Regions from separate parts of the Kribbella sp. NPDC006257 genome, predicted to be linked through region 2. Evidence: riboswitches for the same ligand, from Rfam matches in the RefSeq annotation. Region 2 holds a riboswitch; the other holds the start of a gene.
What was found. A riboswitch is a leader RNA that binds a small molecule or an ion and turns the genes downstream of it on or off. The one in region 2 is predicted to bind thiamine pyrophosphate.
Positions count from the first base shown of each region.

Region 1: linked by a shared signal. The riboswitch ahead of thiC (phosphomethylpyrimidine synthase ThiC) and the one ahead of ABZ004_RS19825 (cytosine permease) in region 2 are both predicted to bind thiamine pyrophosphate.

Region 1 is NZ_JBEXSJ010000009.1:176,108-187,869, forward strand. It holds gene ABZ004_RS13860 (DUF47 family protein) at 1-35, shown strand, start outside; gene ABZ004_RS13865 (inorganic phosphate transporter) at 38-1,036, shown strand; gene ABZ004_RS13870 (inorganic phosphate transporter) at 1,163-2,293, shown strand; gene ABZ004_RS13875 (hypothetical protein) at 2,304-2,537, shown strand; gene ABZ004_RS13880 (hypothetical protein) at 2,597-3,148, shown strand; gene ABZ004_RS13885 (MFS transporter) at 3,169-4,395, opposite strand; gene ABZ004_RS13890 (MarR family transcriptional regulator) at 4,392-4,871, opposite strand; gene ABZ004_RS13895 (hypothetical protein) at 4,922-5,446, opposite strand; gene ABZ004_RS13900 (lysophospholipid acyltransferase family protein) at 5,683-6,432, opposite strand; gene ABZ004_RS13905 (hypothetical protein) at 6,498-6,824, opposite strand; TPP riboswitch at 6,873-7,030, shown strand; gene thiC (phosphomethylpyrimidine synthase ThiC) at 7,021-8,646, shown strand; gene ABZ004_RS13915 (transposase) at 8,992-9,591, shown strand; gene ABZ004_RS13920 (hypothetical protein) at 9,588-10,142, shown strand; gene ABZ004_RS13925 (RDD family protein) at 10,139-10,675, opposite strand; gene ABZ004_RS13930 (RDD family protein) at 10,736-11,407, opposite strand; gene ABZ004_RS13935 (RDD family protein) at 11,412-11,762, opposite strand, start outside.
Region 2 is NZ_JBEXSJ010000015.1:94,440-106,201, reverse strand. It holds gene ABZ004_RS19865 (winged helix-turn-helix domain-containing protein) at 1-242, shown strand, start outside; gene ABZ004_RS19860 ((p)ppGpp synthetase) at 239-1,270, opposite strand; gene ABZ004_RS19855 (class I SAM-dependent methyltransferase) at 1,322-1,735, shown strand; gene ABZ004_RS19850 (ATP-binding protein) at 1,863-3,056, shown strand; gene ABZ004_RS19845 (hypothetical protein) at 3,061-4,035, opposite strand; gene ABZ004_RS19840 (DUF3152 domain-containing protein) at 4,335-5,129, shown strand; gene ABZ004_RS19835 (hypothetical protein) at 5,189-6,061, shown strand; gene ABZ004_RS19830 (alpha/beta hydrolase) at 6,121-6,714, shown strand; TPP riboswitch at 6,736-6,851, shown strand; gene ABZ004_RS19825 (cytosine permease) at 6,845-8,209, shown strand; gene ABZ004_RS19820 (class I SAM-dependent methyltransferase) at 8,248-8,928, shown strand; gene ABZ004_RS19815 (methylated-DNA--[protein]-cysteine S-methyltransferase) at 9,180-9,749, opposite strand; gene ABZ004_RS19810 (sigma-70 family RNA polymerase sigma factor) at 9,742-10,236, opposite strand; gene ABZ004_RS19805 (flavin reductase family protein) at 10,912-11,466, shown strand; gene ABZ004_RS19800 (ABC transporter substrate-binding protein) at 11,564-11,762, shown strand, end outside.

The sequences.
Region 1 (11,762 bases), on a different contig from region 2:
ACACGGTCGAACAGATCGCCGTCAAGGAGAGCTGAGCGTGGAGTTCGCGCTCGTCATCGCCGTCATCGTCATCGCGCTGGCCTTCGACTACACGAACGGCTTCCACGACGCCGCCAACGCGATCGCGACCTCGGTCTCGACCCGCGCGCTGACCCCGCGGGTCGCGCTGCTGATGGCGGCGATCTTCAACTTCGCCGGTGCCTTCCTCGGCACCGAGGTGGCCGAGACGATCGGCAAGGGTGTGATCACCCTGCCGTCGGGCCGGCACGGGCTGGTCGTGGTGATCGCCGCCCTGATCGGCGCCATCACCTGGAACCTGATCACCTGGTACTTCGGGTTGCCGAGCTCCTCGTCGCACGCGCTGATCGGTGGCCTGGTCGGCGCCGGGCTCGCCTCGACCAGCGTGGTGCTGTGGTCCGGCATCGTGGACAAGGTCGTCATCCCGATGGTGCTCTCGCCCGCGATCGGATTCCTCGGTGCCTTCTTGCTGATGCTGGCGATCCTCTGGCTCTTCCGGCGCAGCAACCCCGGCCGCACCACCCGCGGTTTCCGGCTCGCCCAGTCCCTGTCGGCCGCAGCGATGTCTTTGGGCCACGGCCTGCAGGACGCGCAGAAGACGATGGGCGTGATGTTCCTCGCGCTGCTCACCACCGGGCACGTGAACAAGTCCGACGGAATCCCGATCTGGGTCAAGTTCGCCGCCGCCACCGCGATCTCGCTCGGCACGTACTCCGGCGGCTGGCGGATCATGCGCACGCTCGGCCGGCGCATCATCCACCTGGACCCGGCGCGTGGATTCGCCTCCGAGGCGGTCGCGGCGACCGTGCTCTACGTGATGGCGATCGGGCTGCACGCCCCGGTGTCGACGACGCACACGATCACCTCCGCGGTGATGGGTGCGGGCGCGACGAAGCGGCTGTCCGCCGTGCGCTGGGGTGTCGCGAAGGGGATCGTGACCGCCTGGGTGCTGACCATCCCGGCTGCCGGTCTGGTCGCGGCAGGGGTCTACGGATTGGCGCACCTGATCCTGGAGTGATCGGCCGGCGCCGAGAGTACGCCGTGCGGGCAGTTCAGCTTTTGAGTAGTTCATTTCGAATTAACCCCCGGCCCTTAGCGTCGAGAGCGTTCTCAAGACGCCGCCCAGTTCCGGGATGTGATCGGGATGGATCTGTCGTTCCTGGTGGTCGTGGTGATCATCACCGCGCTCGTGTTCGACTTCACCAACGGGTTCCATGACACGGCGAACGCGATGGCCACCTCCATCGCCACCGGCGCGCTCAGACCGAAGGTTGCGGTCGCGCTGTCCGCGGTGCTGAACCTGGTCGGCGCGTTCGTCTCCACCGAGGTCGCCAAGACCATCTCCAGCGGCCTGGTCGACGATGCGAAGGTGACCGTGCCGATCATCTTCGGCGGTCTGGTCGGCGCGATCCTGTGGAACCTGCTGACCTGGTACGTCGGGTTGCCGAGCTCCTCGTCGCACGCGCTCTTCGGCGGGCTGATCGGGGCGACCTGGATCGCGGCCGGGAGCGGCGCCGTGCACTTCGGCACCGTCGTCCAGAAGATCATCGTGCCGGCCGTCGCCGCGCCGATCGTGGCCGGCGTGGTGGCGACGATCGGGACCTACCTGATCTACACGATCACCGCGCGGGCCCGGAAGAAGACGGTCGACGACGGGTTCCGGGTCGGCCAGATCGCGTCCGCCTCGCTGGTCTCGCTCGCGCACGGCACGGGGGACGCGCAGAAGACGATGGGCATCATCACGCTGGTGCTGATCACGTCCGGTTCGCTGGCTTCGGGGTCGAAGCCGCCGCTCTGGGTGATCTTCGCGGCCGGGCTGGCGATCGCGGCCGGGACTTACCTGGGCGGCTGGCGGATCATCCGCACGATGGGCAAGGGGCTGACCGAGATCGAGTCGCCGCAGGGCTTCGCGGCGGAGAGCAGTTCGACCGCCGTACTGCTGGCCTCGTCGCACCTGGGCTTCCCGCTGTCGACCACACAGGTCTGCTCGGGCAGCATCCTCGGTGCGGGGCTCGGGAAGCGGCTCGCGGAGGTGCGCTGGACCGTCGCGGGGCGGATGGCGCTGGCGTGGCTCTTCACGCTTCCCGCTGCAGCTCTCGTCGGGGCGCTGGCGGGCCGGGTCGCGAACTCGGGGAACCTCGGCGTCGGAATCATCGCGATCGCTGCCGCAGCTGCCGGCCTCTTCATCTACGCGGCGTCACGGCGGAAGCCGGTCACGTCCGACAACGTCAACGAATACCCCGGTACGCCGACCCCGGTCACCACGGCCGCCTGAGGAGACGCAGATGCACATCGACTGGAGCGCCCTCGGCCAGGTAGCCCTCGCCAGCCTTCTCTTCGGAGTCGGCCTCGTCGTCCTGTTCTCGATCGGCGTCACGGCGTGGTCCCGACGAGCAGTTGCTGTAGAGGCGAAGAAGGGCAACGCCCCTGTCGACACAGCAGTCGCCACTCTGTGCTTCGCCGCCTGCGCAGCCGCCATCCTCTACGGCCTCTACCTGATCATCCCCCAATTGCACTGACCCCCGACCCCCAGTCTGCTGGGCCCGGGGGTGACCGTTTCGTGCAACATACTTCCCGGGTGGACGAGATCGAGTTGCCGTTTCGTGGCTGGTTCAAGGGGACCGTGCCGGTGATGCACGCGCCCGAGGGCGACCCGACTGTGCTGGAGCTGCACTGCCCGCTCGGCAACCTGAAGGTGTTCGGGCTCATCGACACGCCTGACCATCAGGAGGGCGGCGAGGAACTGGCCCTGGGAATGTTCAGCCGGAAGCGGATCCGTTGCGTCGTACCGCGCAAGTACACCCACGTCCAGATCGTTCCCTCGATCAGGTCGCCCGGATTCGCCAGGTGGCAGCTCGGCTACCGGCCTGCCAGCAGCCTTCCCGAACTGCACGGCTCAGTCACCGGCGGTCACACCGCTGTCTTCCGCTACACCGGACGCCGGACCACAGCCCACCTCGCAGTAGCGAAGTCCTATGCGTACTTGAAGCACTACAAGTTCGTCGGCGACAACTACACGGGCCTGACCTTCGCCAACGCCCCCTTCCGCGGCAAGATCGAGATACCGGGCCCTGGATTGATCGTCGTCGACAGCGTCGTCTCCTCCTGGACCCTCACCCTGCCGGCCTGAAACGTCGCCAATCAGGGGTGTTATTTGCTGTCGATCAGGGTGGCAGGAGTTCGGAGGCCGGGGGTGCTTGCGGCGACGGCGGCTACTGCTGCGATGCAGAGGATCGCGCCGGAGGCGAGGGACGCCACGGGTGAGGTGAGTTGTGCGACCACGCCGCCGCGGAGGTTGCCGAGGTCGGGGCCGGCCTGGCCGACGATCTGCTCGGCGGCGCTGACCCGGCCGAGTAGCTCGGCCGGCGTGTGCAGCTGGACGATCGTGCTCCGGGAGACCACGGCGATGGTGTCCGCGGCGCCGGCGACCGCGAGACAGACCAGCGCCAGCCAAGGCACCGGCGAGAACGCGAACAACAGCAACGCACAACCCCAGCCGGCCGAGCCGCACAACATGACCACACCGTGCCGCGGCAACCGGGTGAACGATCCGGAGAACAGCGATGCGGCCACCCCGCCGACGGCGATCGCGGTCAGGAACAATCCCAGCGTCCGCGGGTTGTTGCCGAACCGCTCCGCGTTGATCACCGGAAACAGGCTGATCGGCATCGACAACACGGTCGCCGCCAGGTCTGTCACCAGTGCGCCACGGATCACCGGCGTCGACACCACGAAGGTCAACCCTTCCCAGACCCCGTGGAGCCCCGGTTTGGCGGTTGACTCGATCCGCATCCGCGGCAGACCGAGTACGCCGTACAGGGCGGCGAGGAAACTCAGCGCGTCGATCAGGTAGCACACGCCGACACCCCAGGCGCCGATGATCAGACCGCCGAGGGCCGGGCCGATCAGCATCGCCCCCTGGAACCCGATCCGGTTCAGCGCGATCCCCGCCGCCAATTGGTGGCGGCTCAGCAGCTGCGGCAGGACCGTCCGCGCCACCGGGCCCGCGGTCGCACCGAACGACGCCTGGACGGCGACGAGGCCCAGCAGCACCCCCACCGGGACCCGGCCGATCACCAGTTGGCTCGCCATCACGGTTGCGGTGAGCAACTGTCCGCAGGTGGTGACGAGGTAGATCTTCCGCCGGTCGAGCCGGTCCACGAGGGTGCCGGCGAACAGCCCGAGCAGGATCAACGGCAACGCCTGCGCCAGTCCGACCGCGCCGGTCCAGGCCGGGCTCGAGGTCTGGTCCCAGACCTGGAACATCACCGCGACGAACGTCAGCTGCCCGCCGAAGCCGGACAGCACCTGCCCGATCCACAGCCGCCGGTACGCCGGTACGCGCAACGGCCCGAGGTCGATGAACGCGCGCCTCATTCCGCGCCGCCTTCGAGGTGCTCGGTGATGCGCTGATGGAAGCTCTTCCGTTGCAGAGCGGCCTCGACGTCGCGCACCACCTGGGTCATCGGGTACGGCAACTCGGCCTCGAGCTCGGTGATCGCGGCCTCGGTCGCCCGCCACTCGGCGGCGAGCAACTCGACGAGCTTCTTGGACTTGGCGGTCAGCGTGACCCGCTTGCTCCGCGCGTCGGCACCCGGCACGGTCCGGACCAGCCCGGCGCTGCGCATCGCGGCCACCTTCTGACTGAGGGCCGAATGCGTCCGGCCGATCGCCTCGGCCAGCTCGGTGATGGTCATCGGCCCGTGCAGGTGCAACTGCAGCAGCTCACGCACGTAGGTCGGCTTCAGGCCCTTGATCTGCCGGTCGCTGTAGATCTGCCCGATCTCGGCATCCATCCGCGCCAGCAAGTCATGCAACGGCCGCCACTGACTCTGCTCGGTGGGATCGTCCATACCGCCACCATAACAGCACTTATATAAGCACTGTTACTTCTGCTGATCTGCTAGCGGTTCCAGCGGCGGACGGCTTTGGCGATGTCTTTGGTGCGGAGGTTGCTGACGCCCTCTTCCCAGCTGCGGTAGAGGGACTCACCCAGGAGGGTGGGATTGAGGAGGGCCTGGGGGCGTACGGCCATCGCCCAGGTGGCTGCTGCCGCGTGGCCCTGCTGGAAGAGCAGGTGGTTCACGGTCGCGTTGATTCGGCTCTTGTCGTCGCCGTGGAGGCCGTTGGAGGCCCAGTTCTGGACCAGGACGGGGTCCTGGGCGGTGATCTGGGCCAGGTAGGTCAGCGGACCCCGCCAGAAGCCGCGGCGGCCGATGTTGTCCAGGCTTTCCAGTGGGAACCAGCCGTTGGAGCAACGGCGCCCGTTCACGGCCGCTTCGAGTTCGCGCGCCTGGTCCGAGCGCAGGTCCTGGGTCGCCCAGGCGATGAAGAACCCGCCGACGTCCGGGATCTCTTCTTCGATATCCGGTGGGATCGTCAGCGTTCCCGGCTCGAAGAGGTGCAACTCTTCGTCAAATTCGAACAAAACCTTCCCCCGCCCGTGACGGCCGGCCGGGCGCATGGGCGACCGGCCTGCGTCGAGAGGGACCCCCCAGATTCCTGCTTCGACAACAAAAGGCTTTCGTACTCCTGGGGTTGCCGCAGGGTCAAGACGTCGCCGGGAAAGTTTTCGATCCACCGGGAGATCGGTTGCCAAGCGCGACGGGGGTGTCGCGTCACGTAGTACAGGCTTATCTCTTGGCGGAAGGACGAGCCGGCGCGCTACTTCTTGCGGCGTTCGGCGCGGAGGCGGAGTTCCTCGGCGTCCAGCCGGTCGGCCTCCTCGGGGGTCGGGGCGCCGCCGCCGTACGCCGCGGGCAGCCACCAGGCGCCGGCCGGCTGCTCGTGGTACTCGCGGATCGTCCGCTCGAGCAGCCCCGCCATCGTCTTGTGCAGCTGCTCGGTCGCCGCGGTCGCGTCGTCCGCCCGCGTCACGGTCATCGGCTCGCCGACCGTGATCGAGACCCGCTGGTGCCGGGAGAAGTCCCGCGGATGGTCCTTGGTGAGCATCCGCTGGGTGCCCCACAGGACCATCGGGATGATCGGTACGCCGGCCGCCGCGGCCATCCGCACGGTCCCGGACTTGAACTCCTTGAGCTCGAACGACCGGCTGATCGTCGCCTCCGGGAAGACGCCGACGATCTCACCCTCGCCCAGGTACCGCAGGGCCTCCCGGTACGACGCCGAGCCGGCTTCGCGGTCGACCGGGATGTGGTGCATACCCCGCATGAGCGGGCCGGAGACCTTGTTCCGGAACAGCGCCTCTTTCGCCATGAACCGGACCAGCCGCTTGCTCGGCTGCGCGCCGAACCCGCCGATCACGAAGTCCACGTAGCTGATGTGGTTCAGCGCGAGCACCGCGCCGCCGGTCCGCGGCACGTTCTCGGTGCCGGTCATCCGGAACTTCAGATCGAGCACCTTGAAGGCGGTCTTGGCGAAGCCGATCACCGGCGGATACAGGATGTCGCGCATGCCAAGACGCTACCGGTTCCAGCAACTCGCCACACCGCCGCAGAGTGTGATCCCGGTCAGTTCCGCTAGGCACCGGAGGGGTCGAGGAGCGCATCCAGCCGGATCCCCTCGGCGTCGATCTGGAAGTCGTAGGCCGTCGGCTCTTGGGTTGGTTCGAGTTCAACGCTGCCGCCGTACGGGGCGACGTGGTCGCGGATCCTCGCCAGGAAGGTGTTGAAGCGAGGGGTATGGCGGTCGGCCAGTTCTTGGTTGTCGGCGAAGGCCGGCGTTTCGCCAGGATCTCGCAGACATCGCTGACCTCCGCCTCCACCACCTGCCCCGCGACGTCGTAGTACGCCAGCAGGGTGGTGTGCCTGCCGTCTCGCCCTGCCAGCCTGCCAGTGATACGCCACACGGATCCAGTACGCAGTAGGCAGTTGGTGGGTAGGGTTGCGGGGACAAATTGATATCGCGGGAGCTCGCGCTGTAGCGGGCTGAGAGGGCGGCTGGACTGCGCACCGCTGCGCCGGGATCACCGGGCAGGCGAGGCGAACCGGCGCCGCCGACCGCCGAACCTGTCCGGGTAATTCCGGCGTAGGGAGCACAATCGTGACCTCGATCGACCATTCCGTTCGTCCGACCGTCACCACCGGGCCCATCTCGGGGTCCAGCAAGATCCATCGCGGGGAACTCGGCGTACCGGCCAGGCGGGTGCACCTCACCAACGGGGAGCACTTCGACCTGTACGACACGTCCGGGCCGTACACCGACAGGGAGGCCCGCATCGACGTCCAGGCCGGGCTGCCCGCGCTGCGGCGTGAGTGGATCGCCGGGCGGGAGCCGCTGACGCAGCTGGCGTACGCGCGAGCCGGCACCATCACCGAGGAGATGCGCTACATCGCCGTACGGGAAGGGGTTGAGCCTTCTTTCGTCCGCGATGAGGTGGCCCGCGGGCGCGCGGTGATCCCGGCGAACCGCCGGCATCCGGAGTCCGAGCCGATGATCATCGGGAAGAAGTTCCTGGTGAAGGTGAACGCGAACATCGGCAACTCGGCGGTGTCCTCGTCGATCGAGGACGAGGTGGAGAAGCTCGTCTGGGCGACGCGCTGGGGCGCCGACACCGTGATGGATCTGTCCACCGGCAAGAACATCCACGAGACCCGCGAGTGGATCCTGCGAAACTCGCCGGTGCCGATCGGGACCGTGCCGCTCTACCAGGCGTTGGAGAAGGTGAAGGGCGACCCGACCGAGCTGTCCTGGGAGGTCTATCGCGACACCGTGATCGAGCAGTGCGAGCAGGGCGTCGACTACCTGACGGTGCATGCCGGCGTACTGCTCAGGTATGTCCCGCTGACTGCCCAGCGGATCACCGGGATCGTCTCGCGCGGCGGGTCGATCATGGCGGCGTGGTGCCTCGCACATCACCAGGAATCCTTCCTGTACACGCATTTCGCCGAACTCTGCGAGATCCTCCGCGGGTACGACGTGACGTTCTCGCTCGGCGACGGCCTGCGTCCGGGGTGCATCGCGGACGCCAACGACGCGGCCCAGTTCGCCGAGCTGCGGACTCTCGGCGAGCTGACCAAGATCGCCTGGGAGCACGACGTCCAGGTGATGATCGAAGGTCCGGGACACGTGCCGATGAACAAGATCGCGGAGAACGTCCGGCTGGAGGAGGAGCTCTGCGGTGAGGCGCCGTTCTACACATTGGGGCCGTTGGCAACTGATGTCGCACCGGCGTACGACCACATCACCAGTGCGATCGGCGCGGCCCAGATCGGCTGGCTCGGTACGGCGATGCTCTGTTACGTGACGCCCAAGGAGCACCTCGGGCTGCCCGATCGCGACGACGTGAAGACGGGCGTGATCACCTACAAGATCGCTGCCCACGCGGCCGATCTGGCGAAGGGGCATCCGGGCGCCCAGGACTGGGACGACGCGTTGTCGCGGGCGAGGTTCGAGTTCCGCTGGGAGGACCAGTTCAACCTCTCGCTGGATCCTGACACGGCCCGCTCGTACCACGACGAGACGCTGCCGGCCGAGCCCGCGAAGACGGCCCACTTCTGCTCGATGTGCGGACCGAAGTTCTGCTCGATGCGGATCACCGCCGACATCCGCAAGTACGCCGAGGAAAAGGGCCTCACCTCCACCGAGGCCATCGAGGCGGGCTTCGCCGAAATGTCAGAAACCTTCAAGTCCAACGACTCCAAGGTCTACCTCCCCGTCATCGACTAGCCGGCCCGCCGAGCCCCGCGGCCGAAATCCCCCTCGGCCGCGGGGTACGGCAACGGGCAGGAGCGTATATGCCTGGTGCGGAACTAACAGTCTGAACTGTCAGTCGTTTGTTTTCTAGAATTGTTGGTCCGGAGGGGAAACGGGCTCGAAATGTCCTGACTCGGAGTGAAGGTGGGCCGTGAGTCGGGGCGCGGAACGGGGCTGTTTCAGCGGAAAATAGGGGAATCGGTGGGTCCGCGGGGCGATCACACGGAGTGATCGGGTGAACCGATTCAGGTTATTTCCTTCACTCTACGTGAATAAGACTGTAGCCTTAATCATGCGCTGGGAAGGAGGTGCAGGGCGGTGGTCTTCGTTCTCACGGTAGATCAGCGAGCCAGCCGAACGACATCGGATGTGGTTCCCGACCTGCTGAACACGCTCAACCGGCGGCCCCGGCGGATCGGGCTGCTGCGGAAGTTCGAGCGGACGGCAGGCGACGAAGTGCAAGGCGTGCTGGCCGAGGCCCGCGCGACCATCGACGTGATCGTCCACCTGATCCGGGCCGACCGGTGGTACATCGGGCTCGGCATCGGCGACGTGGACTCCCCGCTGCCGCGCAGTACGAGGGCAGGCAGTGGTGCCGCGTTCGTCAACGCGCGCGAGGCGGTCAACCGGGCCAAGGCGAGTCCCCATCACATCAACGTGGTCGGCACCGACGCCCACCACGCGGAGCAGGTGGAGAGCGTGCTCTGGCTGATGGCTTCCGTACTGCGGCGTCGCAGCGAGCGTGGCTGGGCGGTGGCCGACCTGCTCGCCGAGGGCCTCAGTCGTCGCGAGATCGGCGTGAAGCTGGGGATCAGCCAGTCCGCGGTGACCCAGCGGGCCCAGGCGGCCGGCGTCGTCGAGGAGCAGCGCGGCCGGGTGCTCGCGGCGGAATTGCTCGACCGTGGTGCCGCTGCATGACGGCAGTCGTGCTGTCCCTGGCAGCGATCGGCTTCGTGTTCGCTGTCCTGGCCTGGGTGCTCAAGGCCGGTTCCACTCTCGAGATCGTGATCAGTGCGTTGATGCTGGCCTGCCTCACGGCGGTCGGCATCATCCTGCTGGCCGGCGACGGTGTGACGGGCTGGCGGGAGGGCTGGTGGAACGTGCTGCTCCTGTTGGCCGGCGGCCTGGCTGTCACCGGTGGCGGGCCGCTGACGACCTCTGTGCTGGCGCTGGTCGACCGAGGCAACACGAGAGCCCAGTCGACCCAGAAGGCCGGTGAGGTACTGCGTGGCGGCGCGCTGATCGGTGCGCTCGAGCGTGGCGCCATCTACGCGTCGATAGTGGCCGGCTTTCCGGAAGGCCTGGCGATCGTGCTGGCCATCAAGGGACTGGCCCGGTACCCCGAACTGCGGAGTCCGGACCAGCCGGCGTCGGTGACGCCGCAAGCCGTGGCCGAGCGGTTCATCATCGGCACCTTCACCAGCGTCCTCTGGTCCGTCGCCTGCGCCGGCCTCGTGCTGTCGCGCTAGTACTTCGGCCGCTTCACCACGATGGTGGACAGAGCGGCGTCGTGCCAGGCGCGCCTCCTGTCGTCGAACAGCGGCGACAGCCCCCACACCAGGCCGAGCAGCGGGATCCTGCTCAGCACAAAACCGAGCAGTTCGCGTCCAAGCGTCCTGGCGACGCCGGGTGGCAAGAGGGTCTCTTCAGAAAGCAGTTGGATCCGCAGTACTCGCTTGCCGACCGACTGGCCGCTTGTGCACTGCAAGTAGACGCGGTTCCACACGAGGGCCAACAGGACGACTGCGGCCATGGCGATGATCGAGGCGTCTCCGTCCGACGGGTCGAGCATCGCCCGGACGACGGAGCAGAAGATCAGGACGACGACGAAGAACGCGCTGTCCAGCAGGGACGCCGTAGCCCGCGCGGACCAGTCGGCCGGCACCAATTCGGGCGGGCTGCTGTGCGGACCTTGTTGGTAGTACTGCATTTCCGCGTAGTGCGGGGGCGGTGGCGGGTAGTACGGGGCTTGCGGGTGCGGTTGGTACGGCGGTTGTGTCATGAGTGGTCCTCCACAGTCCGGGAGGACCACTCTGTCCAGCAACAGATGACAGGACGATGACTAGACCTTGATGACGTAGGTCGACATGACCTTGTCGTGCCAGGTCTGGTTCTGGTCGTCCCAGAGCGGCCACAGCACGTTCAGGAAGCAAGCGTTGTTGAAGATGCCGCTCAGGAAGTCCCGCAGGAAAGACTTGCCGGGCCCGATCGGCTGGTACGACTGGGTGTCGACCAGCTTGATGTGCAGCGCGCTCTTGCCCACGCTCTGCCCGGTGTTGCCCTGCCGGAACACCCGGTTCCAGATCCCCAGACCGAGGCTGGCCAGAAACCCGACGATCAGCAGGATGACGGAGTATGCGTGCGGTCCGTCATTCGAGTAGCTGCCGTCGGAGTAGCTGTTGGACTGGGCGGCGATGTCGATGATGAAGACCGCGTAGCCGATGGCGATCGGGATGCCGCTGATCAGGCTGTCCAGCAATGCAGCGCCGACACGAGCGCCCCAGCTAGCCAGCTGAGCGCCACTTCCGTAGCCGAACCCGGGCTGGCCGGCGTAACCCTGCTGCGCGTACTGCTGCGGATGCCCGTACGGCGGTTGCCCAGGCTGCCCGTACTGCGGCTGCCCAGGCTGCCCGTACTGTCCAGGCTGCTGCGGTACGCCGTACTGCCCCGGCTGCTGGCCGTACTGGCCAGGGTTCTGCGGCTGGTCCTGAGGACCGTAAGGAGGGGTGGTCATGGGATCAAAGCCTTACGACGTAGGTGTTGTTGATCTTGTCGGCGAAGGTCTGCTTCTTCTCGTCCCACAGGGGCCACAGGTAGCCCACGTAGCAGGCGGCACCGTCGACGACGTGGGTGACCTGGCGCAGGAACGCCTTGCCGGCACCGACCGGCTGACCGGTGGCGGCGTCGACGAGCTTGATCTTGACCACGGTCTTGCCGATCGTCTGCCCGGTCGCGCCCTGCCTGATCACGACGTTCCAGATCGCCAGCCCGAGGGCGACGAGCACGAACAACAGCAGGAAGAAGTTGCTGAGGGCCCGGCCGAGAACAAGACCGAGGAGATACGGCACCAGCACGATCGCCGAGTCGAT
Region 2 (11,762 bases):
GACCGTCAACAGCAGCACTGCTCGGTACTACGCGAGCGGCGGTTCTCCAGGCGACCAGTGAAGGGCTCACGACTGGGGAGATCGCCAAACGCGTGGGGATCGGTGCACCGACCGCCAGTCACCACCTGACCGTGCTGCGCGACAGCGGGCTGATCGCGAGTCAGCGCAAGCAGACCTCGATGCTGCACATCCTGACTCCACTCGGTGCAGCCCTGCTCCGGCAAAAGCCGCGCCCGCGCTAAGGGCCCTCTAGTAAACCGCTGCGGACCAGTGCCTTGTAGCGGCCGCGGAGGATCTTCTGGCGACGCTCTTCCTCCGGGAACAGATCCACGTACTCCGTGCCCTTCGCCGCCAGCAGGTCGTCGTCCAACCGGCGTACCGTGCCTGCGGGGAACCTGTGTGTCATGGCAGCCTGCACTGCAGCACTGTCGATCCCCTGGAGCAGCTCTGTCAGCTGCTCCTCCGTGGTGACTCCCAGCTTGGCCAGGATCCCGAGGATCCATGCGTAGTGGTTCGTCTTCGCGTGGGGCGCGTCGGGGTAGCGCCTGGTCAGGTACGTGGTCAACGTGCTGGTCGTGAGATCCATCGGCGCCGCGTCGGGCTCGGCAGCCGCCAGCTCGCGGTACAGCTTGTCGATCTCGGCGAACTCGTTGTCCGCCAGCTCCATCAACGCGGCCGCTAGCAGGAAGCGCCGGTCGAACTCGGGCTTGCGGTCCGGCGGGATGTCCAGCTTGTACCGGATGTCGTGCTCGAACTCGGCCCACGCGTGCTGGACCGCCGTACGGACCTGGATCTCCATCGTCAGGTTCTTCAGTACGGCGTACTCCGGCAGCTCGCGACGGTGCGCGTTCAGGCGGACCAGGTAGTGCTTGCTCGCATACCCGAAGGCGCCCTGCGCCCGCGTGTGCGCGCCCATGTCGGTGTGCTCGACGATCTCGAACTCGGACTCGATCACCTCGCAGACCCGGTCCACCGCCTCGACCAGGAAGGTGATGATCCGGGCCGCGACCAGATCGGTGATCTGCTCCAGCGGATCGTCGTACTTCGGTTTGCTCGGATCGTCCGGATGCGGCTTCGACGCCTTCGCGAGGAACGACTCGGGATCCTTCGCCCGCGCCGTCGCGCTCAGGTAGTTGATGCCCTCCTCCTCGCCGATCAACTCGTTGATCAGCGCTTCCAGCTTCCGCGCACCCCCGACGTACTGCTGATGCGTCCGCTCGTACTGCGCAGCGGCCTGCACGGTCCACTCCCGCACCTCAACCCCGCCCATGCGCAGACCTTAGTGCGCCCGGAGGCCCTTTCGCGCGGAAGACTCCACCAAATGACACGCTTCTCCGACTGGTCCGGCTACATCGCCCACACCACCGGCAGTCCCCCGAAGCCCCTCTACCACCGCGCCCTCGCCCTCTTCGACCGTCCCGGCACCGCCGTCGACCTAGGCTGCGGTGCTGGCAACGAGACCCTCGACCTCCTCCATAACGGCTGGTCAGTCCACGCCGTCGACTCCAGCGAAGCCGCTATCCGGACAGTCACCGAACGTGCCACGAGCGCAGCCCTTCCTGCTCGGGACACCTGGGCGGAGTTGCCGGAAATCAGCGTTCACCCCGAGTACGCCGTACGGGAGCTGTTTCGGGGGTGGCAGCTGGAGCACTTCGACGAGGTGGAGGAGGACGGCAAGTCTTTCGGCGGACCGAAGCACTGGCATCTGTACGAAGTGATCGCCGCTAGGGCTTGATGTGGGTGTCTAGTGAAATCTAGCAAAAATGCTAGATAGGGGTGATCTTTGAGAGAGAAGCGACACGCTCTGCGGGTGGCTAGCGAAATCTAAGGAAAACGCTAGACGCGCTCATACAGTGGAATGCATGGATCCGATCCGGAATCCCTATGCGCCCGGCGCCGGTCAGCGGCCTCCTGAGCTGGCCGGTCGCGACACCGAGGTCCGGCAGTTCGAGGTGGTGCTCGAACGCGTCGCCGCCGGCCGGCCCGAACGGAGTCTGGTGCTGTCCGGACTCCGCGGCGTCGGCAAGACCGTGCTGCTGAACACTCTGCGAAGTCAGGCGATCAAGCGCGCCTGGGGTACCGGCAAGATCGAGGCTCGCCCCGACCAGAGCATCCGGCTGCCGATCGCGCAGGCGATGCACACCGCGATGCGCGAACTCGGGCACCGGCACCGTGACGACGACCGGGTCGACCAGTTCAGCGCCGTACTGAAGGCCTTCGCGCTCCGCACCGCGCAGAACGACCGCAAGGGCATCCGCTGGCACCCGCCCGTCGACGTCGCCGCCGCGAAGGGCCGCGCCGACTCGGGCGACCTCGAGATGGACCTGATCGAACTCTTCACCGACGCCGCCGACCTCGCCGGTGATCTCAGCGTCGGCGTCGGGCTGTTCATCGACGAGATGCAGGACATCAGCGCCGATGACCTGTCCGCACTCTGCGCCGCCTGCCACGAGATCTCGCAACAGAGTGCCCCGCTCGTCGTCGTCGGAGCCGGCCTGCCACACCTCCCCGCCGTACTGTCCGCCTCGAAGTCGTACTCCGAACGCCTCTTCCGCTACATCCGCGTCGACCGCCTCGCCCGCGAAGCCTGCGACCGCGCGCTGATGGTCCCGGCCGAGAGTGAGGACGTCCGGTACGACGAGGAGGCGCTCGACGAGCTGTATGCGCAGACCGACGGCTACCCGTACTTCGTCCAGGCCTTCGCCCACGCCACCTGGGACCACGCCCCCGCGAGCCCGATCACCATCAAGGACGTCGCCGTCGCCGCCCCCGAAGCCTCCCGCGAACTCACCGTCGGCTTCTTCGGCTCCCGCTACGAACGCGCGACCCCGGCGGAACGCGAGTACATGCGCGCCATGGCCGAACTGGGCATCGGCGTGGACGACGGCCCCGTCCCCACCGCCGAGGTCGCCACCACTCTCTCCCGCAAACCCCAATCCCTGTCCCCAGCCCGGGACGGCCTCATCAAGAAAGGCCTCGTCTTCTCCGCCGAACGCGGCACGGTCGCCTTCACCGTCCCCCACTTCGGCAAATTCCTCCGCACCCGCACGGCTTGATCTGTCAGGCGGGGAACTGCCAGGAGGGCATGCTCAGAGCCCACAGCGTTTCCAGGGGTGCGTCGGCGTACTCGCTGTCCAGGTCGCCGTGCAAGGAGCGTTCCCAGACGAGGGCTCGGGCGACCTTGCCGATCCAGCACGCCAGCTCGAGTTCGGCGAGCAGGTCGGCCGGGTCCCCGAACACCTCGAGGTAGGCGTCGCGCGGACGGCGTACCCGGTCGTCGTCAGGACCGACCTCGAGCAGCTTGGTCAGCCCCACCAGCGGGATCAGCATCGTGCTGAACGCGTGCGCGAGCACGCTGTCGCCCCAGTCGTAGAACCGCACCGGGCCACCAGGACGGCCGAGAATGTTGCTGCTGTGCAGGTCGTTGTGATCGAGGCTCGCCCGGTCCGGCAGGTCGGCGCAGCGTGCAATGAACTCCTGACGCTGCCCTGCCACCCACGCATGCCGCTCCCGCGCCTCCTCGTCGCCCTTCGCGGCGACGTAGCGGCCGGTCGCCTCGAGCGCCTCGTCGAACCGCTGCGGCATCACCGCCGGACGCATGTCGGTGACACCCGCCGCGAGCAGATCCTCGGCATGCGGCATCAGGTCGAGCTGCAGTTCCGCGTACTGCGGAAGTACGCGCGTCATCACCTCGGACAGGTCTTCTTCACCCAGCTGTTCCCGCAGGGTGGGACCGCCGTCCGGCAACAGCACCCAGCCGCGCTCGACGTCGACCGCGATCGGGTCCAGCACGAACTGCGGCACGATCGTCGCCAGCAACCGGTACAGCGGCACCTCGAACACCGTCTCCGGCCCAGGCGCCTTCAACCAAACCGTCCCCGCGCTGGTCTCCGCGCGCAACACGGTCCCCCACGCCCGCACCCGCGGCTGACTCACCTCACCCGTACGCCGCAGCCCCGCAGCCCCCAGCTGCTCATCGAGCCACCCCCCAGCCCGCCCAAGCCATTCCCCAGAAGTCCAAGTAGCAGCATCCACCCCAGGACCATCCCACAGCATCCAACGCAAGCACCTGCGGTTTATGTCCGAACGGGCAATCCAACGAGACCATGGTGCGATGCACAGAGGACCGGAGTTCATGACCGGCGAATAAACCGGGAGCCCCGCCGTCGGCGAGGTCCTCGCATCGATGTACGACAGCCTGGTCGCGGCCCTGCGCCCGGACGCGATAGTTGTCCAGGGTGTGACTGTCGAGGAGACCTGCGAGCTCCTCGTGGCGGCACTCGCCTGAAGCTGCCCTTTTGGGAAAGGGTTTGGAGTGGATAGGGTCGTTGACCATGGCTACCGGGCAGCGGCGCAGGGCCGGTGGGCGGCACAGCCGGCGGCGGTCTTACCGGGCGCAGTGGTTCTCGGTGACAGCGGTGGCGGTGCTCGGAGTGGTGATGGTGCTGCACCCGGAGGCCGGGCGGGAGCAGAATCTGGCGGCTCAGTTCGGGGACCGGGAGGTGGTCGTCGACGTACCGGTGCCGACGGCAACGTTCACGATGCCGGGGCGGCCGGCGCCGACGTTGACCCGGCCGCCGAAGGAGTCGAAGCCGAACGTCACCGTGTCGACCGGGCGGCTCGGCATCGTGGCCGGCTCGAACAAGGCGACCGGCGTACGGGACAAGCTCACCTATCGGGTCGAGATCGAGGAAGGCCTGTCGTTCAATCCCGCGCTCGTCGCGGCCGCGATCCACAAAACGTTGACCGACGCGCGCGGCTGGCAGGCGGTGCACCCGGTCAGCTTCGAGCGGACGGACCAGGCAGACGCCGACCTGCGCGTCATCCTCGCCACGCCGACGCTGACGGACAAGCTGTGCCTACCGCTCGACACCGGCGGTGAGGTCTCCTGCCGGGTCGAGGACCGGGTGGTGCTCAACGCGAAGCGCTGGATGTACGCCGTACCGGCGTACGCCGGCCAGGTCGACCTCTACCGCAGCTACCTCGTCAACCACGAGGTCGGCCACGCACTAGGCCACGGCCACTCCACCTGCGCCGTGAAGAACACTCCGGCGCCGGTGATGATGCAGCAGACCAAGGGCCTCGGTGGTTGCCGGCCGAACGCCTGGCCGACGATCAAGGCCACCTGAAGCCTCCGCCGTGAGAACCTGAGAGCAGCAGCGAGTCAGGCCGAGCCGAGGGAGCAGCGATGTCGTCACCGGAGTTCCCCACCTACGGGCGCGGCGACGACCCGGACGAGCCCGAGTCGAAGCACTACGCCCAGCCCACGCCGTACGGCAGCAACACCCCGTACTCCGCTCCGCCCGGCCAGCAACCGCCTCCCCAGCAGTACCCCGGCCAGCAACCGCCTCCGCAGTACCCGGGCCAGCCGCAGTACCCAGGGCAGCCTGGTCAGCCACAGCAAGGCCCGTACGGCGAGCACCCCGGCTACGTCCAGCCGCCCGGCTACGTGCAGCCACCTGGCTACCGCCCCGGCCACCCGTACGGCACTCCCGCGTACCCGGAGCACCACGAGCTGCCGTCGTACGGACGCGACCAGCTACCCGCAGTACCGCGCGACCCCCGAGCAGCACGCGTAGTCCTGCTCGCCCTGATCATCGCCGCCGTCTACGGACTCCTGGTCATCTCAATCCAGCGCGTGTCCATCCGTGAGATCGCCCAGCTCCCCGGCTCGCCCCTGAACCACCCACTGCGCACAGATGTCATCGACACGATCGGCCAGCTCCTGATCATCCTGATCGGCGGCGTTGCGCTCGGCATGTGGCTGCGCGACCTGATGCACCGCCGCAAGGTTGGCCGCGACCCCGACGCAGTCGAGATCGTCGGCCTCGGTCTGGTTGGCCTGTCGCTGATCCCGCTGTTCATCTGGTTCGTCATGGTGCTGTCCACCGGCATGGGCTCGATCGACGACAACCTGGATCGCCTACCCACGGCGTACGGGTGGGGCGGTCTAGGCCTGCTTATCCTGGCCGTCGGCTTCGCCTTCGGGTACCGCGAGTTGCGGCCCGACGTCTCCAACCCGGTCGTCCAAGCCGCCCCAGACCGCCCGCCCTGGGAATGACAGCACCCGTCGTACTGGTGCCCGGGCTAGGCCTGGGACCGGAGTCCTATGCACCCACAATGGCGCACCTGGACGCGCAGTACGACGTGATCACGCTTCCTGGGTACGGCGAACGCGCAGCGCGAGGTGATGACCTGAGCACCACAGCACTGGCCGAGCGCCTCGCAGTACAGATCAAGGAGACTCCAGCTGTCCTGGTAGGTCACTCTGCGAGCTGCCAGATCGTAGTAGCCGCTGCAGTCGCGCATCCGGAGCTTGCCAAAGCACTGGTACTTGTAGCGCCGAGTGGTGATGTCACTGCGTCGACCTGGGCGACACTGGCTGCCCGGTGGGTGCGCAGTGCCGTCTGGGACTCACCTGGCCTCGTTCCGAGGCTGAGCCGCCAGTACTTCCGCACTGGCTTCCCCACAATGGCACGGGCGATGGAAGCAGCGCGTCACTACGACCTGGCTGCTGCTGTACGGGAGCTCAGTACGCCGACAGTCGTCGTACGGTCGAAGCACGACCACCTGGCGCCGCCGCAGTGGGTGCAGCAGCTCGCCGACAAGGCCCATGGCGAGGCCTGGACCTTGCCAAGTGGGTCACATATGCCGGTGCTGACCAACGGCCGGGACTTGGCAGCGTTCATCGGCAGGTGTATACAAAGCGACTGACGCGTTATCGTTGACGAAGTAACAAACCTCCGCGGGAGCTCGCACCGTATTGCGGGCTGAGAGGGCGACAAGCAGGGTCGCCGACCGCCTGAACCTGACCGGGTAATGCCGGCGTAGGGAGCAGGTCACCATGACCTCTACTGCAGTGCGTGACGTCCAGAACAGCACCGAGGCGCCACTGGTCCTCACTACCGATACCCCGCGCACGCTTGGGTTCCTCGACCAGTTCACTCTCTGGGGCAACTTCGGGATCTCGCTGTTCGGTCCGGTGACGGGTGCGCTCGTCGCGGCGTACACGGGCTCGCTGGTGAAAGGCCTGCTTGCTGTAGTGATCGGCTGCGGCATCGGCGCCCTGGTGGTCGGTGGTGCAGCCGTCTTCGGCTCGCAGACTGGTGCCCCGGCGATGGTCAGCCTGCGCGGACTGTTCGGGCGGCGCGGCTCGGTGGCGCCGACAGTACTCAACATCGCGCAGAACATCGGCTGGGCGACCATGGAGATCATCGTGATCTCACAGGCCGCGGTAGCGGTGACCAGTGAGCGCTGGCGATGGGTGTTCGTCGTACTGGCTGGTGTGATCGCCACTGCGATGGCAGTGCGTCCGCTGGGCAGTGTGAAGCTGCTCCGCAAGTTCATGGTCTGGCTAGTGCTGATCGCGTCTGTCTACTTGTTCGTCGCGGTGCTCAGCAAGCCGGTGCACTCCCTGCCGCAGGAAGAGGTATTCGGCTTCTGGCCCGCTGTTGACCTAGCCGCCGCAGGCGTCGTCTCCTTCGCACCACTCGCCGCTGACTACACGCGCCACTCCCGGACGAACAAGGCAGCCTTCGCCGGATCAGCACTGGGCTACGGCATAGCAGCGATCGTGTACTACGCGTTGGGCGTGCTCGCTGTCGCCACACTGCAGACCAACAGCACCGACGTGATCACCGCACTCGTCACCTTGCCTGCTGGAGCAATCGCGTTGTTCGTCTTGCTCGTGGACGAGGTCGACGAGGCGTACGCGAACGTCTACTCCACCACGATGGCCGCGCACAACCTGATCGGTCACATCGATCGCCGCTGGATCTCGGTCGCCATCGGCGTACTGGCCACCGGGCTTGCCCTGTTGGTTGACCTGGGCAACTACACCCAGTTCCTCTACCTGATCGGCTCGGTCTTCATCCCCTTGTTCGCCGTCGCGATCGCGGACTTCTTTGTGGTCAGGAAGATGCGCTGGGACGTTTCCGACACCGCGCGGTTCCGCTGGCAGCCCACGCTGGCCTGGGTCTTCGGCTTCGTCGCGTACCAGCTGGTGAACCCGGGCACGGTCAAGGGCTGGTCGCCGTTCTGGCTCGACCTGCAGGGCCGGATCTTCAACGGGCACGCGGTTCCGGGCTGGCTCGGCGCCACCTACACGTCGATCGTCGTATCGATGCTGGCGGCAATCGTTTTCGGCCGGCTCGGGCGGCAGTACCGGCCGGCCGAGGAGGGAACTGTCGGGTCTCGATCTGGTACCTGATGCTGACAGTGGCCCGGCGGGCCCGGGATACTTGCGCAATGCTGAATTCTGCACTGCGCAGCCGGGCCGAGTACGAAGAACTCGGGGTCGAGGGGCTCGCCAGTCGCACCACGCCCGAGCGTGACGCCGCCGTCGTCAAGGCCGTCGAGGAGCTCCTCGAGGGTCGCGAATCCGTCCTCGACCTGTGCTGCGGCTACGGCCGGGTCAGCCTGCCGCTCCGCCGCGCCGGCAAGGTCGTCCGTGCCCTCGACATCTCCCCGAACCTGATCCAGGCCGGTCAGGCGAAGGCCGCCGAGGAGGAGCTGTCGATCGATTGGGCGATCGGCTCGATGACGGACCTGCCGTACAAGTCCGACTCCTTCGACGCGGTGATCTGCCTGTGGACCGCCTTCCACGAGCTGTTCGCCGAGGACGAGCAGATGTCCACGATCTGGGAGATCTCCCGCGTACTCCGGCCAGGCGGGCTCGCGATCATCGAGGGACCCATCTGGGGCCCCGCCACCGCCTCGGAGATCGCCAACGGGATCCGCCAGGGTCCCGAGCATCGCATCGTCACCACCGAACACTTCGGCACCAGCAGCGTCCACTTCATCCACGACGAAGCCAGCTACGCCCGCCTCTGCACCGCCGCCGGCATCGAGGACTTCAAGGTCTACAAACGCGAATGGGGCGGCCGTCGCCGGCTCATCCTGGAAATCCGTCAACCCACCAACGCCTAGCCCGTACTACGGGGTCTGGCAAAGGCTGGCCGGACATTTCAAATATCTCCGAAATATCCGGTCTGGGTCAGCAGTTGTCTATTGACTGTTGCTATGGGCAACTGAGGGTTCTGCCAGCGGCCGGGCTCTGGAATCGCTGACACCTCAGCAATTCCGGCGTCGAGCAAGAAGAGGCAGGTCCCCACTCCACACTGGGGGCCTGCCTCCTCAATGGATTCAGTGTAAATCCTCGATCGGCGCCGGAAGAAAACTCAGCTTTTCGATTCGAGATTCAGCAGAAAACGTTTCGCGTCCAGCCCGCCTGCGTATCCGGTCAGGTTTCCGTTCGCGCCGATCACCCGGTGGCAGGGCAGCACGACGCAGAGCGGGTTCGCGCCGAGCGCCGTACCGACTGCCCGGGCTGCCTTCGGCCGGTGGATCTCGCTCGCCACGGTGCCGTACGTCGTCGTACGGCCGTAGCTGGTGTGGAGAGGGAGATCGCTGAGGACGAGTCGCTGGAACGGGGTGGCCAGCGTGAGGTCCACCTCGAGGTCGAACGAGTGCCGCCGGCCGGCCAGGTATTCGTCCAGCTGGCGGCGTACGTCATCCAGTGCGCCGGGCTGCCGCAGTACGCGGGGAGAGATCGCCCGGGCCAACCGGTTCGTCATGGTCTCCTCGTCGCCGAACGAGCTGGCGACGACCTTGCCCGCCGCGACCGCCAGCAGCAGGGTGCCGATCTGGGTGTCGTGCAAGGCGTAGGCGACGTCGGCGGTGGGCAACACCGGCGGACGGGCGGTAGAGGGTGTGGCGAGGCGGCTCAGCCGGCGCTCGAGATCAGTCATTTCGTACTCCGAGGTTCTTGCGCAACGTTGCGAGCGCATCGCTGACGAGTCGGCGGGATGCGGCGGGCGTGGTGTCCAGAGCGGCGGCCACGCCATGGTGGTCCAGGTCGCCGACGTATTTCAGCGTGACAGCGATGCGCTGCCGCTCGGGCAGCTCGTTCACGGCCTGCCAGAGCTCGGGGTCGGGCCATTCGGCGGCGTCCGGCCCGTCCACGGCGATCGGCGGAGCGTCGTCGAGGGGTGTCTGTGGTTTCCGCGCCCGGTGGACATCGGTCGCACACCGCGCGGTGATCGTCAGCAACCAGCTCCGCAGGTTCTTGGCCGACTTCAGCCCGGAATAAGCCGCAAACGCTTTCTCCCACGCCCGCTGCGCCACATCCTCCCCGTCCACCGGCCCCGCCAACGCCCGCGCCAACCGAATCACGTCCCGCCAATGCTCATCCACCAACACCTGAAACGGCGGCAACTCAACCCGCTCCAAAACCATCACCCCAGTACAACGCACCACCCCACCACCTTGTGACCCCCCACCCCACACACCCACCCCGCGCACCCGCCCCGCGCACCCACCCGCAGACACCTCCCGGCGCACCCCACCCGGCACCCCCATCCCGCACACACCTGCCGGGCACGCCCCACCCGGCACTCCTGGCCCCGGACCCCCTCCAGCCCTGCACCCCCAGTCCCCATCCGACCTCCGTTCCCCACCCGCCCCAGCTGGGCCTTGCTGCCTCCGCCTTGGCAAACCCGACTGATGCATCTCCTTTGCCCTCCTCGTTCGTCCTCCGCGGTTGTCTGCAACTGGTGGGTGTGTTGTTTCGGGGAGTGGGCAAATTCGGACAGGTGTTTCGGATGGCGAGATTGTCTAGTTATTCAGTCGACTTAGGTGAGACAGTGATTGACATGACGACGACTTCGGCCTGGAACCCCGGTGGCGCACCGCTGCCGGTGCTGGTCAGTCGTCTGCTCACCCGCCGCCGCGTCATCGACCAGATGCGCACCTCCAGCGCCACCTGTCGCTGACGACCGCAGTACCGGCCGCCGACTAGGCCGTACGCCGAACAGTGGCCCTCCGAAGGCCAGTTGAACCCCACCTCCGCCCGGTCGCGGTGCTCCTGCCTGTCCGCTGCCGGTCGTCCCTGCCCCGTCCAGAGGGAGAGACATGTCCGTCCACGCGCTCGATCCTGCCCAGAACACCCGACTATCCGTGGTCCCCGACCGCCTCGACGAGAAGTCTGTCGACGCAAACGTTTTCCGCTCGGTGTTCCGCCGCCACGCCGCCGGCGTCGTGGTGATCACCGCCGACGCAGGCCACGGTCCCGTGGGATTCACGGCGACCTCGCTCGTCTCGGTCAGCCTGCTGCCGCCGCTGGTGTCGTTCTCGATCGCCACCACTGCGTCCAGCTGGCCGACGATCAACAAGGCCACCAGCTTGGTGATCCATTTCCTGGACGCCGAGCAGCACGAGATCGCCGGCCGGTTCGCCACCAGCGGCATCGACCGGTTCGCCGAACCCACCCGCTGGTCCCGCCTCCGCACCGGCGAACCCGTCCTCGACGACGCCCCGAGCTACCTGCGCGGCCTGGTCGAGCACCGCTTCTCGGTCGGCGACCACCACATCGTCGTGGCCCGCCTGGCCACCCACGCCGAACGCCGCGAACACGACCCTCTGCTCTACCACGACGGCCGCTACGCAACCACCGACCGTCCCAGCTGACCGACCACGCAGTCATCGTCGCCTGCAGCTTCACACCGCCTGCCTCGCCGGGCATCGAACATCTTCTATCAGCGCCTGATCTGAGAGGGACTCCGCCATGTCCACCACCCGAAACATCCGCCGCACCCTGCGAGCCGGCGCGGTCGCGGCGGTCGCCGTGACCGCGGCCCTGCTGCTGGCCGGCTGCGGTGGCGACGCGAAGGCCGGCGCAGGCCCCAAGCTCGCCCTCGACGCCGCGCTGCCGACCACCGTCCCGGACGGCACCAGGATCGTCGTCGGCGATCCGACCACCCAGA